DNA from 3 places in the Pseudomonas sp. GCM10022186 genome. Region 1 is predicted to be linked to each of the others. Evidence: predicted binding sites of a transcription regulator. Region 1 holds the regulator's gene; each other region holds the start of a gene.

Region 1 (5,570 bases):
CTGGCACGTGCAGAGCGAGCGCGGCGAAGTCGGCCCCGAAGGCAAGCAGGTTGAACTGATCGACAAGGTCAGGGTGGCCCGCACCGATGCCAAGGGCCGTCCCACCATCCTGACCACCAGCCGCCTGACCGTGTTCCCCGACGAGGAATATGCGCAGACCCAGCAAGCCGTTAGAATCGAGGCGGCAAATGGGGTGACCACGGCGAATGGAATGAAAGCGTACTTGAATGACAGCAGGATGCTCCTGCAGTCCAACGTAAGAGGCCAGCATGAGGTTCGTTAAAACCCTCCCCCTGTTGCTCAGCCTGGGCGCCGCACTCGGAAGTGCCGCCGCCTGGGCACTGCCTTCTGACCGCGATCAGCCGATTCGCGTGCAGGCCGACAGCGCCGAGCTCGATGACAAGCAAGGTGTCGCGGTCTACCGCGGCAATGTGGTGATCACCCAGGGCACCCTGAAGATCACCGGCGACACTGTCACCATCACCCAGGACGCCAACGGCGACGTCGAAGTCTTCACCTCGGTGGGCAAGCCTGCCTACTACGAACAGAAGCCGGCGGTGGACAAGGAAATCGTCAAGGCCTATGGCCTGACCATCCAGTACTTCGCCGCCAACGAGCGCATCATCCTGCTCGACCAGGCCAAGGTGGTCCAGGAAGGCAACACCTTCGAAGGCGAGAAGATCGTCTACGACACCCAGCGCCAGATCGTCAATGCGGGCCGCGCCACCGGCGCCAATGTCAGCACTCCGCGACCGCGGATCGACATGGTGATCCAGCCGAAGAAGAAAGAGCAGAAAGCACAGTAATGGCGACCCTCAAAGCCCAGCACCTGGCCAAGAGCTACAAGAGCCGCCAGGTGGTCCGCGACGTCAGCCTGTCCATCGACAGCGGTCAGATCGTCGGCCTCCTCGGCCCCAACGGCGCGGGCAAGACCACCTGCTTCTACATGATCGTCGGCCTGGTGAGGGCCGACCAGGGCCGCGTCCTGATCGACCAGCAGGACGTCACCCACCAGCCCATGCACGGCCGCGCCCGTGCCGGCATCGGCTACCTGCCGCAGGAAGCCTCGATCTTCCGCAAGCTCAGCGTCGCGGACAACATCATGGCGATCCTCGAGACCCGCAAGGACCTCGACCGCGCCGGACGCCGCAAGGAGCTGGAAAGCCTGCTGCAGGAATTCCACATCAGCCACATCCGCGACAGCCTCGGCATGAGCCTGTCGGGCGGCGAGCGCCGCCGCGTGGAAATCGCCCGCGCGCTGGCCACCTCCCCCAAGTTCATCCTGCTGGACGAACCCTTCGCCGGCGTGGACCCGATCTCCGTGGGCGACATCAAGCAGATCATCCACCACCTCAAGGCGAAGGGCATCGGCGTGCTGATCACCGACCACAACGTCCGCGAGACCCTGGATATCTGCGAGACCGCCTACATTGTCAGTGAAGGCCAACTGATCGCCGAAGGCGATGCCGAGGCCATCCTGGCCAACCAGCTGGTGAAGGACGTCTACCTGGGCCACGAGTTCCGCCTGTAACCGCAGGCGAATTCGTCTGCCGGACGACTTGCGGTAACTAGGAAAATCCTTCAAGGTCAGGCATATAATTTGCTTCTGGTGGCGCTCAACGCGCCCTGTAGTGGATGGCGCGCGAGCGCCGGCGAATAAGGTGCTAAGCCCCCTGCCATGAAACCATCGCTAGTCCTCAAGATGGGCCAGCAGCTGACGATGACCCCGCAGCTGCAACAGGCCATCCGCCTACTCCAACTCTCCACCCTGGACCTGCAGCAGGAGATCCAGGAGGCGCTGGAATCCAATCCCATGCTCGAACGGCAGGAGGATGGAGACGACTTCGACACCTCCGACCCCATGGCCGAAGGCGACCAGCTGCCCAACCCCGGCAGCCAGGAAGTGAACTTCCAGGAGTCCAGCGTCGCGACCAATGCCGAAGCCCTCGAAGATGGCGAATGGCATGAACGCATTCCCAGCGAGCTGCCCGTCGACACCGCCTGGGAAGACGTCTACCAGACCAGCGCCAGCAGCCTGCCGAGCAACGATGACGACGAGTGGGACTTCACCTCGCGCACGTCGGTGGGTGAAAGCCTGCAGAGCCACCTGCTCTGGCAGCTCAACCTGGCGCCCATGTCCGATACCGATCGGATGATCGCGGTCACCCTGATCGACTGCATCAACAACGACGGCTACCTCGAGGAATCCCTCGCCGAGATCGCCGAATCCTTCGACGCCGAGCTCGGCATCGAGCTGGATGAAGTCGAAGTGGTGCTGCATCGCATCCAGCAATTCGAGCCCGCCGGCGTCGGCGCCCGCGACCTGCGCGAATGCCTCGTCCTGCAACTGCGCCAGTTGCCGTCGAACACCCCCTGGCTCGGCGAGGCCCAGCGCCTGGCCGGCGACTACCTCGACCTGCTCGGCAGCCGCGACTACAGCCAGCTGATGCGACGCATGAAGGTCAAGGAAGACGAGCTGCGCCAGATCATCGAACTGATCCAGGCCCTCAACCCGCGCCCCGGCTCGCAGATCGAAGCCAGCGAACCCGAGTACGTGGTACCGGACGTCATAGTGCGCAAGCACAACGAACGCTGGCTGGTGGAGCTGAACCAGGAGGCCGTGCCGCGCCTGCGGGTCAATCCGCACTATGCCGGGTTCGTCCGTCGCGCCGACTCCAGCGCCGACAACACCTTCATGCGCAACCAGCTCCAGGAAGCGCGCTGGTTCATCAAGAGCCTGCAGAGCCGCAATGAAACCCTGATGAAAGTCGCCACCCAGATCGTCGAGCACCAGCGCGGCTTTCTCGAGTATGGCGAAGAGGCGATGAAGCCCCTGGTGCTGCACGACATCGCCGAAGCAGTGGGCATGCACGAGTCCACCATCTCGCGCGTGACCACCCAGAAATACATGCACACTCCACGCGGCATCTACGAGCTGAAGTACTTCTTCTCCAGCCATGTCAGCACCTCGGAAGGCGGCGAATGCTCGTCTACCGCGATCCGCGCCATCATCAAGAAACTGGTCGCAGCGGAAAATCCGAAAAAGCCGTTGAGTGACAGCAAGATCGCTGGTTTACTGGAGGCACAGGGCATTCAAGTGGCCCGTCGCACAGTAGCCAAGTATCGCGAGTCCCTTGGGATAGCGCCTTCCAGCGAACGGAAGCGACTGATGTGACGCGGAAATTGACCCACGCCAAAGTGTTCCGGTGGCAGGCCCGTTAGCCTGTCTCTTCTACACGGGCAATAAGGAGAAAGCGGTATGCAAGTCAACATCAGTGGACATCAACTGGATGTGACCGACGCCCTGCGCAACTACGTTGTCGAGAAGTTCGACCGTCTGGAGCGCCATTTCGACCGAATCACCAACGTGCAGGTGATCATGAACGTCGAGAAACTCAAACAGAAAATCGAAGCCACTTTGCACATCGCCGGCGGCGAAGTCGTTGCCAACGCGGAACATGAAGACATGTACGCGGCAATCGACCTGCTCACCGACAAGCTCGATCGCCAACTGATCAAGCACAAGGAAAAGCAGCTTAACCGCCAGCAGGGTGCTACCGCCCGCTGACCCCTTCCCCATGATTCGACTCGAGCAAATCCTGACCCCCGGCCGTTCCCTGGTGAACGTGCCGGGTGGCAGCAAGAAACGTGTTCTGGAACAGATCGCCAAGCTGGTCGCCCGTGACCTTCCCGACCTCGATAACCAGGATATCTTCGAGAGCCTGGTTTCCCGGGAGAAGCTCGGGTCCACCGGCTTCGGCAATGGCATTGCAATTCCCCACTGTCGTCTCACCGGTTGCACGGCGCCTATCAGCGCCGTGCTCCGCCTCGACGCTCCGATCGATTTCGACGCCATCGATGGCATGCCCGTGGATCTGCTGTTCGTCCTGCTGGTCCCGGAAGCCGCCACCGACGAACACCTTGAACTGCTCCGCCAGATCGCCAGCATGCTCGACCGTAGCGATGTGCGCGAGCGCCTGCGGCAGGCTCCGGACAGCACCAGCCTGTACCAGGTGGTCGTGGACGTTCAGAGCGGACGCTAGGGCCTCGCCATGCGCCTGATCATCGTCAGCGGCCGTTCCGGGTCGGGCAAGAGTACCGCCCTCGACGTTCTCGAGGACCACGGTTTCTACTGCATCGACAACCTGCCCGCCGGCCTGCTGCCCGAACTGGCCGAACGCGCCCTCCTGCACACGGAGCTGCTGGAGCCGAAGGTCGCCGTGTCGATCGACGCGCGCAACTTGCCGAGCCAGCTGCAACGCTTCCCCGAACTGCTGGTAGAGGCGCGCAGTCGCCATATCAAATGTGACGTGCTCTACCTCGACGCCGACCACGACACCCTGCTCAAGCGCTTCTCCGAGACGCGTCGACGCCACCCGCTGACCAATGACAACCGCTCCCTCGCCGAAGCCATCAAGGACGAGGAAGCGCTGCTGGCGCCGATCGCCGATCTCGCCGACCTGAAGATCGACACCACGCACCTCAACCTGTATCAACTGCGCGACAGCATCAAGCTTCGCCTGCTGAACCAGCCTGAGCCCGGCACCGCCTTCCTGGTCGAGTCCTTCGGTTTCAAGCGCGGCATGCCCGTGGATGCCGACCTGGTGTTCGACGTGCGCTGCCTGCCCAATCCCTACTGGAAGCCGGAACTGCGTGACCATTCGGGGCTGGAGCAAGCGGTCGCCGATTACCTGGCCGCGCAACCCGACGTCGAGGAGATGTACCAGGATATCCTCGGCTACCTGAACAAGTGGCTGCCACGCTTTGCCGCGAGCAACCGGGCCTACGTCACCATCGCCATCGGCTGCACAGGTGGTCATCACCGCTCGGTCTATATCGCCGAGCGCCTGGGAGCCGCCCTGAAACCCAGTTTGAAGAACGTCCAGGTTCGCCACCGCGACCTCAGCTAGAAGGATTGGAACCGCGATGCCAGCCTGCGAGATCACCATCATCAACAAGCTTGGCCTGCATGCCCGTGCAGCGGCGAAGTTCGTCGGCGTGGCCGGCCGCTTCCCCTGCCAGATCCGCGTGGGCCGTTCTCCCGAGAGCCTGGTGGACGGCAAGAGCATCATGGCCGTGATGATGCTGGCCGCGGGCAAGGGCACGCCCATTCACCTGCATACCGAGGGCGAGCAGGACGACGACGCCCTCAATGCGCTGATCGAACTGATCAACAACAAGTTCGACGAAGGCGAATGACCTCCCGCCCTCTGCCGGCCACATGAAAAACGCGCCCATCAGGGCGCGTTTTCATTTGGCCGGATGCCACTCAACTCCCGGCGACGGTCATCCGTTCGATCAGCACCGAGCCGGTACGGATGTTGCCGCGCATTTCCAGGTCGCTTCCGATGGCGACGATCTGCCGGAACATGTCCTTGAGATTGCCGGCGATGGTCACTTCCTGCACCGGGAACTGAATCTCGCCGTTCTCCACCCAGTAGCCGGCGGCGCCACGGGAGTAATCACCGGTGACCATGTTCAGCCCCTGCCCCATCAGCTCGGTCACCAGCAGGCCGCGCCCCATGCGCCGCAGCAGTGCCGCCTGGTCTTCCAGTCCGTGGCTGACGAAG
Region 2 (5,570 bases), on a different contig from region 1:
ATGGCCGTGTCGCCGAACACCGTCATCCACAGCAGGGTGAAGCCGGCGGGGACGAAGAGCACACCGCAGACGAATTCGCGGATGGTGCGGCCACGGGAGATGCGGGCGAAGAACAGGCCGACGAAGGGCGACCAGGACAGCCACCAGCCCCAATAGAGAATGGTCCAGCCGCCGATCCAGTCGGTGGGTTCGTAGGCATAGAGGTTGAAGGTCTTGCTGACGATGTCCGAGAGGTAGCCGCCGGTGTTCTGCACGAAGGTCTGCAGCAGGAACACGGTGGGCCCCAGGACCAGCACCACCAGCATCAGGATCACCGCCAGGGCGAGGTTGAGTTCGGACAGGACCTTGATGCCCTTGTTCAGCCCGCTGGCCGCCGACAGCGTGGCCAGGCCGCAGGTAAGGGCGATCAACCCAAGCTGCACCGGGGTGCTGATCGGCAGGCCGAACAGGTGGTTGAGGCCGCCGTTGATCTGCAGCACGCCGTAGCCCAGGGACGTGGCGATGCCGAATACGGTTCCGAGGATCGCGAAGATATCCACGGCATGGCCGATGGGGCCGTAGATGCGTTCGCCGATCAGCGGGTAGAGCGCCGAGCGCAGGGTCAGCGGCAGGTCGTGGCGGAAGCAGAAGTAGGCCAGGATCAGCGCGACTATGGCGTAGATCGACCAGGCGTGCAGGCCCCAGTGGAAGAAGGTGAGTTTCATCGCCTCCTTGGCCGCGGCCACTGTATTGGGGTCGCCCACGGGTGGGTTGGCGTAGTGCATCAGGGGTTCGGCGACGCCGAAGAACATCAGGCCGATGCCCATGCCGGCGGCGAACAGCATGGCGAACCAGGTGCCGTGGGTGTAGTCGGGCTGGCTATGGTCGGGGCCGAGCTTGATATCGCCGAAACGGCTGACCGCCAGGAAGACCACGGTGATGAGGATCAGCGCCACGCTGAGGACGTAGAACCAGCTGGCATTGAGCAGGATCCAGGCCTGGATCTGGCCGAACAGGGCCTGGGCCTGGTCGCGGGCAAGGGTGCTGTAGAGCACCAGGGCGATGATGAGTATTGCGGAGCCGAAAAAGACCGGTGGGTTGAGGGTGGATTGCGAAGACTTATTTGCCTCCATTGAGCTAGCTCTCCTTGTTATCGGATGGCCGCCATGGGCGGAAGGCGCGCAATCCTAGCACAATCGATAGCGCAAATATTTTGGTAGGAATTTTCTGATAGTTTTTGTTGTGAATCTCCCTCTGGTCTGGCGGCGTGGGTTCGCAGGACCGTAGGTTGGGCTGAGGTACCAAGCCCAACGAGCGAGGCTTTCCTAGGCTCTGTACGAAAAGTGCCTGCGCTCGGTGATGCTTCGTTAAAAATCGGTTCGGAATGCTCATTAACAGCTCGTTAACTCCGCTTCCTCACCGATTTTTGCCTCGCCTGACCTTCGCTCGACGACTTTTCGTACAGACCCTAGGCACTGATCCAGGGCTGGGTAGGGTGGACCACGCTTCACCGGTCCACCATTCGAGGCCCGGCATAACATCGCTGGTGGATGTAAAAAGCGACATCCACCCTTGTGGCTACTGCGTCGACATGGCATCTCCCACAGCGAACAGCCAATACGCCTCGGCTTCAGGCCATGGGCTCCGGCCGGTACTGCAGGGCTTCGCCCAGGTGATGGCGGGCGATCCATTCGGCCCGTTCCAGGTCGGCCAGGGTACGGGCCACCTTGAGGATGCGGTGGGCCGCGCGCAAGGACAGGTTGAGGCGTTCGCAGGCCTCTTCCAGCCAGTTGCGGTCGGCGCTGTCCAGGGCGCAGTGCTGGCGCAGGCCCTTGAGGTCGAGAAAGGCGTTGGCGCAGCCCTGGCGCTGGAGCTGCAAGCGTCGCGCCCGCGCCACTTCGGCCGCGGCTTCCTCGCTTCCCGGGCCGCCGCTGGTGGGCGGCTCCAGGGCGGTGGCTTCGCGGGCTACCGTCACGTGCAGGTCGATGCGGTCGAGCAACGGGCCGGACAGCTTGGCGCGGTAGCGCTGGACCTGCTCCGGGGAGCAGCGGCAGCGTCCACCGGGGTCGCCGAGATATCCACAGGGACAGGGATTCATCGCCGCCACCAGTTGGAAGCGGGCTGGGAAGCGTACCTTGTCGTTGGCGCGGGCGATGACGATTTCGCCGCTCTCCAGTGGCTCGCGCAGCACTTCCAGGACCTTGCGGTCGAACTCCGGCAACTCGTCGAGGAACAACACGCCCTGGTGGGCCAGGGTGATCTCGCCGGGTTTCGGCCGGCCGCCTCCGCCCACCAGCGCCGCACCCGAGGCACTGTGGTGCGGGTGGCGGAAAGGGCGCTGCGGCCAGGTTTGCAGCGGAGCATGGCTGGCCACCGAGTGGATGGCCGCCACTTCCAGCGCCTCGTCTTCTTCCAGGGGCGGCAGCAGGCCGGGCAGGCGGCTGGCCAGCAGGGTCTTGCCGGTGCCGGGTGGGCCACAAAAAAGCAGATTGTGCGAACCGGCCGCGGCCACCAGCAGTGCGCGCTTGGCGGCGGCCTGGCCCTGCACTTCCGCGAGGTCGGGGTAGGGTGGGCGCTCCTGTAGCAGGCCCTTCGGCTCAAAGGGCGCAAGGGGCGTATGGCCGGCGAAGTGCGCAGTGAGCTCCAGCAGGTGCCCGGCGGCCAGCACTACCAGGCCGCTGGCCAGGCTGGCTTCCTCGGCGTTCTCCTTCGGCACCACCAGGGTGCGCCCGGCGGCGCGGGCGGCCAGGGCGGCGGGCAGTACGCCCTGCACCGGACGCAGGGCGCCGGAAAGGGCCAGTTCGCCCAGGCATTCCACCTGTTCCAGGGCCCCAGCCGGCAACTGGCCGCTGGCGCCGAGCACGCCGAGGGCGATGGCCAGGTCGAAGCGGCCGCCGTCCTTGGGCAGATCGGCCGGGGCCAGGTTGAGGGTGATACGGCGCGGCGGGAAATCGAAGCCGCTATTGAGGATGGCGCTACGGACGCGGTCCTTGCTCTCCTTCACCGCGGTTTCCGGCAGGCCCACCAGGGTCAGGGACGGCAGGCCGTTGGCGAGGTGCGCTTCGACGGTCACGGCGGGGGCTTCGACGCCGACCTGCGCGCGACTGTGGACGATGGCCAGGGACATGATCACTCCTTGATCGGTCCGCCGGCCGGACCGGGATCACTCGGCCGGCGGCGGATTCAGCTTGGCTTCCAGCTCGGCCACCTTGGCCTCCAGGGCCTCCAGGCGGGAGCGGGTGCGGGCGAGTACCACCATCTGGCTGTCGAACTCGTCACGGCTGACCAGGTCGAGTTTGCCGAAGGCGCTCTGCAGCAGGACCTTGAACTGGGCCTCGACCTCGGCGCGCGGCAGCGGGCTGTCGCCACTGAACAGGCGCGAGGCGTGGGAAGCGAGGGTGTCGAGCAGGGCTTTGGGCGGCAGCATGGTGGGTTTCCGTAGGTGAATGGGCGGGAGTCTACCACGGGGCGCCGCACCCGGACCGGCGAGGGGCGGTGCACACTTTTTGAGCAGCGGCATGGGGCGTTGCGCACCCCTTTGGTGCGATATGCGCTGCGATCCAGCGGCGTTGGGCCGGCATTCGGCCAGTATCTGCTTGAAAAAAGGCACTTTCCGCAGAGCTGGCAAGAATTCTGCTTGATGCAGGGCGACGCATGCACCGATGCAGTTCCGGTGCACCGGGCGAGGCGGGGGAGTGTTTCGCCAGAAGCGGTTGGTTTTTTTGTCGGAGTGCCGAGCCAGGGCGGTCCGACGCGTTACAAAGCCAGACACTGCGCTTAGACTTGAGCCGGGTTCGTTTTTCCTGGGGCAAGTCAACCAAACACGGGAGAAGTTTCATGAAGCTAGTCACCGCCATCATCAAGCCTTTCAAGCTCGACGACGTGCGCGAGTCGTTGTCGGAGATCGGCGTGCAGGGCATCACTGTCACCGAGGTCAAGGGCTTCGGGCGGCAGAAGGGCCACACCGAGCTGTACCGTGGCGCCGAGTATGTCGTCGATTTCCTGCCGAAGGTGAAGATCGACGTGGCCATCGCCGACGACCAGCTGGATCGCGTCATCGAGGCCATCACCAAGGCTGCCAATACCGGCAAGATCGGTGACGGCAAGATCTTCGTCGTCAATCTGGAACAGGCCATCCGTATCCGTACCGGCGAAACCGGCACAGACGCGATCTAAGCCTCCGAACCCCAACGCCCCAGGAGAAAACAACATGACTCTGCGTAAGATCGCAGGGCTAGGAGCCCTTTTGTCCCTCGTCACCCCCGGCCTGGCCATGGCTGCCGACGAGGTTGTGCTGAACAGCGGCGACACGGCATGGATGATCGTCGCCACTGCGCTGGTGCTGTTCATGACAATCCCTGGCCTTGCGCTGTTCTACGGCGGCATGGTGCGGTCCAAGAACGTTCTCTCGGTGATGATGCAGTGCTTCGCCATCACCGGCCTGATCAGTATCCTGTGGGTGGTCTACGGCTACAGCCTGGCCTTCGACACCACCGGCATGGAACAGGGCGTGATCAACTTCAATTCCTTCGTCGGCGGCCTGTCCAAGGCCTTCCTCAGCGGCCTGAACACCAGCAGCCTGGTGTATGCGGTGCCTGAGAGCGTGTTCATCACCTTCCAGATGACCTTCGCCATCATCACCCCGGCCCTGATCGTCGGCGCCTTCGCCGAGCGCATGAAATTCTCCGCCATGCTGATCTTCATGGCCGTCTGGTTCACCCTGGTCTATGCCCCGATCGCCCACATGGTGTGGAGCGGCAACGGTGGCCTGATGTGGGACTGGGGCGTGCTGGACTTCGCCGGTGGCACCGTGGTGCACATCAACGCCGGTGTGGCGGGCCTGGTGGCCTGCCTGGTGCTGGGCAAGCGCAAGGGCTACCCGCACACCCCGATGGCCCCGCACAACCTGGGCTACACCCTGCTCGGCGCCGCCATGCTGTGGATCGGCTGGTTCGGCTTCAACGCCGGCTCCGCGGTAGCCGCCAACGGTACCGCCGGCATGGCCATGCTGGTCACCCAGATTGCCACTGCCGCCGCGGCCCTGGGCTGGATGTTCGCCGAGTGGCTGACCCACGGTAAGCCGAGCGCCCTGGGCATCGCCTCCGGCGTGGTCGCCGGCCTGGTCGCCATCACCCCGGCCGCCGGCACCGTCGGCCCGATGGGTGCCCTGGTCATCGGCCTGGTGGCCGGCGTGGTCTGCTACTTCTGCGCCACCAGCCTGAAGCGCAAGGTGGGCTACGACGACTCCCTGGATGCCTTCGGCGTGCATGGCGTCGGCGGTATCGTCGGCGCCCTGCTGACCGGCGTATTCGCGGCTCCGGCCCTGGGTGGCTTCGGCACCGTCGAAGACATCGGCGCCCAGCTGCTGACCCAGTTCGAAGGCGTGGCCTTCACCGTGGTCTACACCGGCATCATCACCTTCGTGATCCTCAAGGTTCTGGACGTGGTCATGGGCCTGCGGGTCAACGACGAGGAAGAGACCGTCGGCCTCGATCTGGCCCAGCACAACGAGCGTGGCTACAACCTCTGATCCCGATGATTTCCCCGTCCGGCGGAAGCCGGCGAGGCAGTCGGGAAGAAAGCCGAAAGGG
Region 3 (5,570 bases), on a different contig from region 1:
ATTCCAACCCTGCTGGACGCCCCTGACGCGCTGTTCCGCCTGGCGGCGAAACGCATGCTCGCCCTCGATCCGCTGGCCCGCTCCTCCATGCAGGACGATCTCGTCGCCGGACGCAAGACGGAAATCGACTACCTGCAGGGGGAGATCCTCGAACTCGCCCACAGCCTGCACCGCGAGGCACCGGTCAACGCCAGGCTGCTGCAACTGGTGCATGCCGCGGAGCGGGGCGGGCAGCGCAACTGGTCGGGCGATGCCCTGCTGGCGCAGGTGCGGGGCTGATCGGGATCACCCCGGTGGTGGAACTCCAGCTCGTGGACTTCCACCCTTGGGTGAAGTGCCGTACGGAAGAGACATCGCCAAGAAATTCCTTGTCAGACAGACACTAATCTCGCTATTACCTGACCCTGGGACCTGAGAAGAATCTCCGCGACACAAATCCGTAACCTCGCAATGCACAGATAAGAACGACCGCCGCAATTCGCGCCATGGACAAGGGCGCACCGTATTCCGCCGTGGGTGGCTGCCTGGCACTCCGGCTTCGCTTCAAGGAAATATCGAATGGCCAAAAGACACGTCATCAATGCCCAGGTCAGCCCCAAGGGCAGCCTGGAAACCCTCTCCCACCTGGAAGTGCAGGAGCTCAGCGAAGCCGGCTCGGGCCGCATGTACCAGCTGTTCCGCCAGTGCGCCCTGGCCATCCTCAACACCGGCGCGCAGATCGACAACGCCAAGACCATCCTCGACGCCTACCGGGATTTCGAAGTGCGCCTCCACCAGCAGGACCGCGGCGTGCGCCTGGAGCTGATCAACGCGCCGGCCGATGCCTTCGTCGACGGCGAGATGATCGCCAGCACCCGCGAGATGCTGTTCAGCGCCTTGCGCGACATCGTCTACACCGAGAACGAACTGAAGAGCCGGCGCATCGACCTGGACAGCTCCCAGGGCATCACCGATTACGTCTTCCACCTGCTGCGCAACGCCCGCACCCTGCGCGCCGGCGTGGAGCCGAAGATAGTCGTGTGCTGGGGCGGGCACTCCATCAGCACCGAGGAATACAAGTACACCAAGAAGGTCGGCCACGAACTTGGCCTGCGCCATCTGGACGTCTGCACCGGCTGCGGCCCCGGCGTGATGAAGGGGCCGATGAAGGGCGCCACCATCGGCCACGCCAAGCAGCGCACCCACGGCGGCCGCTACCTGGGGCTGACCGAGCCGGGCATCATCGCCGCCGAAGCGCCCAACCCCATCGTCAACGAGCTGGTGATCCTGCCGGATATCGAGAAACGCCTGGAGGCCTTCGTGCGCGTCGGCCACGGCATCGTCATCTTCCCGGGCGGCGTCGGCACGGCGGAAGAGTTCCTCTACCTGCTCGGCATCCTGATGCACCCGGACAACCGCGAGCTGCCCTTCCCCCTGGTCCTCACCGGGCCGAAGAGCGCCGCCGCCTACCTGGAGCAGTTGCACGCCTTCGTCGGCGCCACCCTGGGCGAAGCCGCGCAGAGCCGCTACCGGATCATCATCGACGACCCGGCCGCCGTGGCCATCGAGATGGCCCAGGGCCTGAAGGCGGTGAAGCAGTTCCGCCGCGAGCGCAACGACGCCTTCCACTTCAACTGGTTGCTGAAGATCGACGAGCGTTTCCAACGCCCCTTCGAACCCACCCACGACAACATGGCCAGCCTCGACCTCAGCCGCGACCTGCCCGCCCACGAACTGGCCGCCAACCTGCGCCGGGCCTTCTCCGGCATAGTCGCCGGCAACGTGAAGGACAAGGGCATCCGCCTGATCGAACAGCACGGCCCCTACGAGATCCACGGCGATGCCGCGGTGATGCAGCCGCTGGACGACCTGCTCAAGGCCTTCGTTCGCCAGCACCGGATGAAGCTGCCGGGCGGCGCGGCCTACGTGCCCTGCTACCGGGTGGTGCAGAACTCGGCTTGATCCCGCCGGCGCCAGCCGGTACGGCCTGCTGGCACATCGCTTGCTAACGCTCCAGCCCCAGAACCCGCTCCAACGGCGGAGTCGGTTCACAGACGATGGCGTCGTTTCCGGCCACCAATCCCCGGGTGGCCGGGGCGGCGCCTTTTTCGTTCAGTGGTGGGACCAACGACATGACCGACAAGAGTTGCACCCGTAACGACGCCCTCGCCTGGGTCGCGGGCAGCGATGCCCCGGAAAAGCGCACATTGAACCTGGGCTTCATGGCCCTTTCCGACTCCGCCTCGCTGATAGTCGCGGCCACCCAGGGCTTCGCCCAGCCCTACGGCCTGACACTCGAACTGCAGCGCCAGACGTCCTGGGCCGCCCTGCGCGACAAGCTGCTGTGCGGCGAACTGGATGCCGCGCACTCGCTCTATGGCCAGGTCTACGGCATCCACCTGGGCCTGGGTGGCGCGCCCACCGATATGGCGATCCTCATGGGGTTGTGCCAGAACGGCCAGGCGATCAACCTCTCCGAAACCCTGCGCCAGGCCGGCGTGACCCACGCCGGGGCCCTCGCCGCGCGCGTGCGCCAGCGGGGTGCAAGGTTGACCTTCGCCCAGACCTTCCCCACCGGCACCCATGCCATGTGGCTCTACTACTGGCTGGCGGCCCAGGGCATCCACCCGCTGCAAGACGTGAACACCGTGGTGCTGCCGCCCGCGCTGATGGTCCAGCACCTCAAGGCCGGGCACATCGATGGTTTCTGCGCCGGCGGCCCCTGGGGCGCGCTGGCGGTGGACGAGAAACGCGGCTTCACCCTGGCCACCAGCCAGATGATCTGGCCCGACCACCCGGAGAAAGTGCTGGGCTGCACCCGCGCCTTCGTCGAGCAGTACCCCAACACCGCCCGCGCCCTGACCATGGCGGTGCTGGAAGCCAGCCGCTTCATCGATGCCAACGACGAGAACAAGCGCAGCACGGCCCGGCTGATCAGCGGCAGCGACTACCTCGATGCACCGCTTTCGGCCATCCAGCCGCGCTTTCTCGGGCTCTACGAGGACGGCCTCGGCCATGCCTGGCGCGATGCCCACCCACTGCGCTTTTTCGCCGACGGCGAGGCCACCATGCCCTGGCTGTCCGACGGCATCTGGTTCATGACCCAGTTCCGCCGCTGGGGGCTGCTCAGGGAGGACCCGGACTATCTCGCCGTGGCCCGCCAGGTGCATCAGCTCGAACTCTACCGGGAAGCCGCCGAAGCCCTGGGCATCGCCGTACCCGAGCAGCCCATGCGCCACTCGCGGCTGTTCGACGGCGGCACCTGGGACGGCAGCGACCCGGCCGGCTATGCCCGCAGCTTCGCCATCCATGGGCGCAGCGCCGCCGCCACCGCCCTTGCCCTCTGATGCCTGGAGATGAACCCGCCATGCTCCGCATTCTCCTGATCAACGACACCCCGAAGAAGGTCGGCCGCCTGCGCAATGCCCTGACCGATGCCGGCTTCGAGGTCCTCGACGAGACCGGCCTGAGCCTCGACCTGGCCGAACGCATCGAGGCGGCGCGCCCCGATGTGGTGCTGATCGATACCGAGTCCGCCGGCCGCGACATGATGGAACAGGTGGTGATGGTCAGCCGCGACCAGCCCCGCCCCATCGTCATGTTCACCGACGACCACGACCCGGACCTGATGCGCCAGGCGATCCAGGCCGGGGTCAGTGCCTACATAGTCGAAGGCATCCATGCCGAGCGCCTGCGGCCGATCCTGGAGGTGGCCATGGCCCGCTTCGAGGCCGACCAGACCCTGCGCGCCCAGTTGCTGGCGCGGGACACCCAACTGGCCGAACGCAAGCGCATCGAGCTGGCCAAGGGCCTGCTGATGAAGATGAAGAACTGCGCCGAGGACGACGCCTACACCCTGATGCGCCGCCAGGCCATGGGACGCCAGCAGCGGCTGATCCAGGTGGCCGAGCAGATCATCGCCACCCACGAGATGCTCGGGGTCTGAGTTTTAGAGCCGACCAGGCACGCAGGAGCCTGGCTGTCCTCTGTGGGGGCGAATTCATTCGCTGAGCGGGCCGCAGGCCCGCCATGGGGCTTCGAGCCAAGGGGCTGCTTCGCAGTCGTTAGCCAATGAATTCGCCCCCACACAATCGATCTTCACCTCCACCCACGCGGCCAACCTCACCTCCGGTGGTGGATGAAAAGAGCGTCATCCACCCTTGGCCTGAACCGCCGAGCGAACCAAAACCGATCAGGCCGCTCTCCCTTCGCACGCATATGGCCCAGTCCCGCCAGCCTGCCCTTCTGCTCCATCCAACCAGCAAGCTACTGATTCAAAAGGCATTCATAACCTGCCGAAGCCTGCCCCAGCCAGGCCTTGGGCCTGCCGGGCAAACTGGCAAGGCCTTTGCAATTCCACCTGCAGAATCTTGCGTAGCGCGCCAACGGCGGTGGGCCGCGGATCACGGACAACGGCGTCCGTCAGAGCTCCTTCCCCTATCGGGAGCCCTGGCGTGCGCCGTTTTTGTTTTTGCCTTCCTACAAGGACAACTTTGATGAGCGAACGTGATTCCAAAGACCCGGTTAACAACAGCCGTCGCAACTTCCTCAAGCAATCCATCGCCATTGCCGGCACTGTCGGCGGCGTGACCGCCCTCGGCCTCTCTGCCCCTGGCTTCCTGCGCAGCGCGGCCTGGGCCGCCGGCTCGGATGCACCGGAAAAGACCGCCCTGAAGGTCGGTTTCATTCCCCTCACCGACTGCGCCTCGGTGGTGGTAGCCGCGACCCAGGGCTTCGCCGCCAAGTACGGTCTCTCTATCGAACCCAGCAAGGAGGCCTCCTGGGCTGGCGTGCGCGACAAGCTGAACACCGGCGAACTGGATGCCTCCCATGTGCTCTACGGCATGATGTACAGCTCCCAGCTCGGCGTCGCCGGACCGCAGAAGAACATGGCGGTGCTCATGGGACTGAACCAGAACGGCCAGGCCATCACCCTCTCCCGTCAATTGCAGGAAGCCGGCGTGACTAACGGCGAGCAGCTCGCCGCCCATATCAAGAAAGGCGGCAGCCCGCTGACCTTCGCCCAGACCTTCCCCACCGGCACCCACGCCATGTGGCTCTACTACTGGCTGGCCAGCCACGGCATCAACCCCATGACCGACGTGAAGACCATCACCGTGCCGCCGCCGCAGATGGTCGCCAACATGCGCGTCGGCAACATGGATGGTTTCTGCGTCGGCGAGCCCTGGGGCGCGCGGGCGATCTTCGACAAGATCGGTTTCACCGCCACCACCACCCAGCAGATCTGGGCGGACCATCCGGAGAAGGTGCTGGGCTGCTCGCGCGACTTCGTCGAGCAGAACCCCAACACCGCACGGGCGCTGGTGATGGCCCTGCTCGACGCCAGCCGCTTCATCGAGGCCAGCGACGAGAACAGGAAGGCCACCGCCAAACTCATCGCCGGCAAGGCCTACGTCAACGCCCCGGTGGAGGTCATCGAACAGCGCTTCCTCGGCCACTACGAGGACGGCCTGGGCAACACCTGGCAAGACCAGCACGCCATGGCCTTCTGCAAGGACTGCAACGTCAACTTCCCCTGGGTCTCCGACGGCATGTGGTTCCTCACCCAATTCAAGCGCTGGGGCCTGATC

Evidence for each region. Region 1 encodes sigma-54, which starts transcription at its own class of promoters, with help from an activator protein. Its sites were predicted from a motif close to ANTGGCATNNANNTTGCTNT; they were not measured.
Region 2: a site for sigma-54 is predicted at 3,600-3,619, ahead of glnK (P-II family nitrogen regulator). Genes of this name have one in related genera too.
Region 3: a site for sigma-54 is predicted at 1,969-1,988, ahead of ACFPU0_RS21270 (CmpA/NrtA family ABC transporter substrate-binding protein). Genes of this name have one in related genera too.

What each region holds. Positions count from the first base shown of each region.
Region 1 covers NZ_JBHSOU010000001.1:18,415-23,984, reverse strand. The annotation lists gene lptC (LPS export ABC transporter periplasmic protein LptC) at 1-283, shown strand, start outside; gene lptA (lipopolysaccharide transport periplasmic protein LptA) at 270-806, shown strand; gene lptB (LPS export ABC transporter ATP-binding protein) at 806-1,531, shown strand; gene ACFPU0_RS00105 (RNA polymerase factor sigma-54) at 1,679-3,175, shown strand; gene hpf (ribosome hibernation-promoting factor, HPF/YfiA family) at 3,260-3,568, shown strand; gene ptsN (PTS IIA-like nitrogen regulatory protein PtsN) at 3,579-4,043, shown strand; gene rapZ (RNase adapter RapZ) at 4,053-4,910, shown strand; gene ACFPU0_RS00085 (HPr family phosphocarrier protein) at 4,927-5,199, shown strand; gene pmbA (metalloprotease PmbA) at 5,270-5,570, opposite strand, start outside.
Region 2 covers NZ_JBHSOU010000002.1:333,767-339,336, reverse strand. The annotation lists gene betT (choline BCCT transporter BetT) at 1-1,112, opposite strand, end outside; gene ACFPU0_RS02250 (YifB family Mg chelatase-like AAA ATPase) at 1,610-3,106, opposite strand; gene ACFPU0_RS02245 (accessory factor UbiK family protein) at 3,143-3,406, opposite strand; gene glnK (P-II family nitrogen regulator) at 3,817-4,155, shown strand; gene ACFPU0_RS02235 (ammonium transporter) at 4,190-5,509, shown strand.
Region 3 covers NZ_JBHSOU010000063.1:45,126-50,695, forward strand. The annotation lists gene ACFPU0_RS21260 (2-dehydropantoate 2-reductase) at 1-279, shown strand, start outside; gene ppnN (nucleotide 5'-monophosphate nucleosidase PpnN) at 559-1,941, shown strand; gene ACFPU0_RS21270 (CmpA/NrtA family ABC transporter substrate-binding protein) at 2,112-3,326, shown strand; gene ACFPU0_RS21275 (ANTAR domain-containing response regulator) at 3,347-3,925, shown strand; gene ACFPU0_RS21280 (CmpA/NrtA family ABC transporter substrate-binding protein) at 4,476-5,570, shown strand, end outside.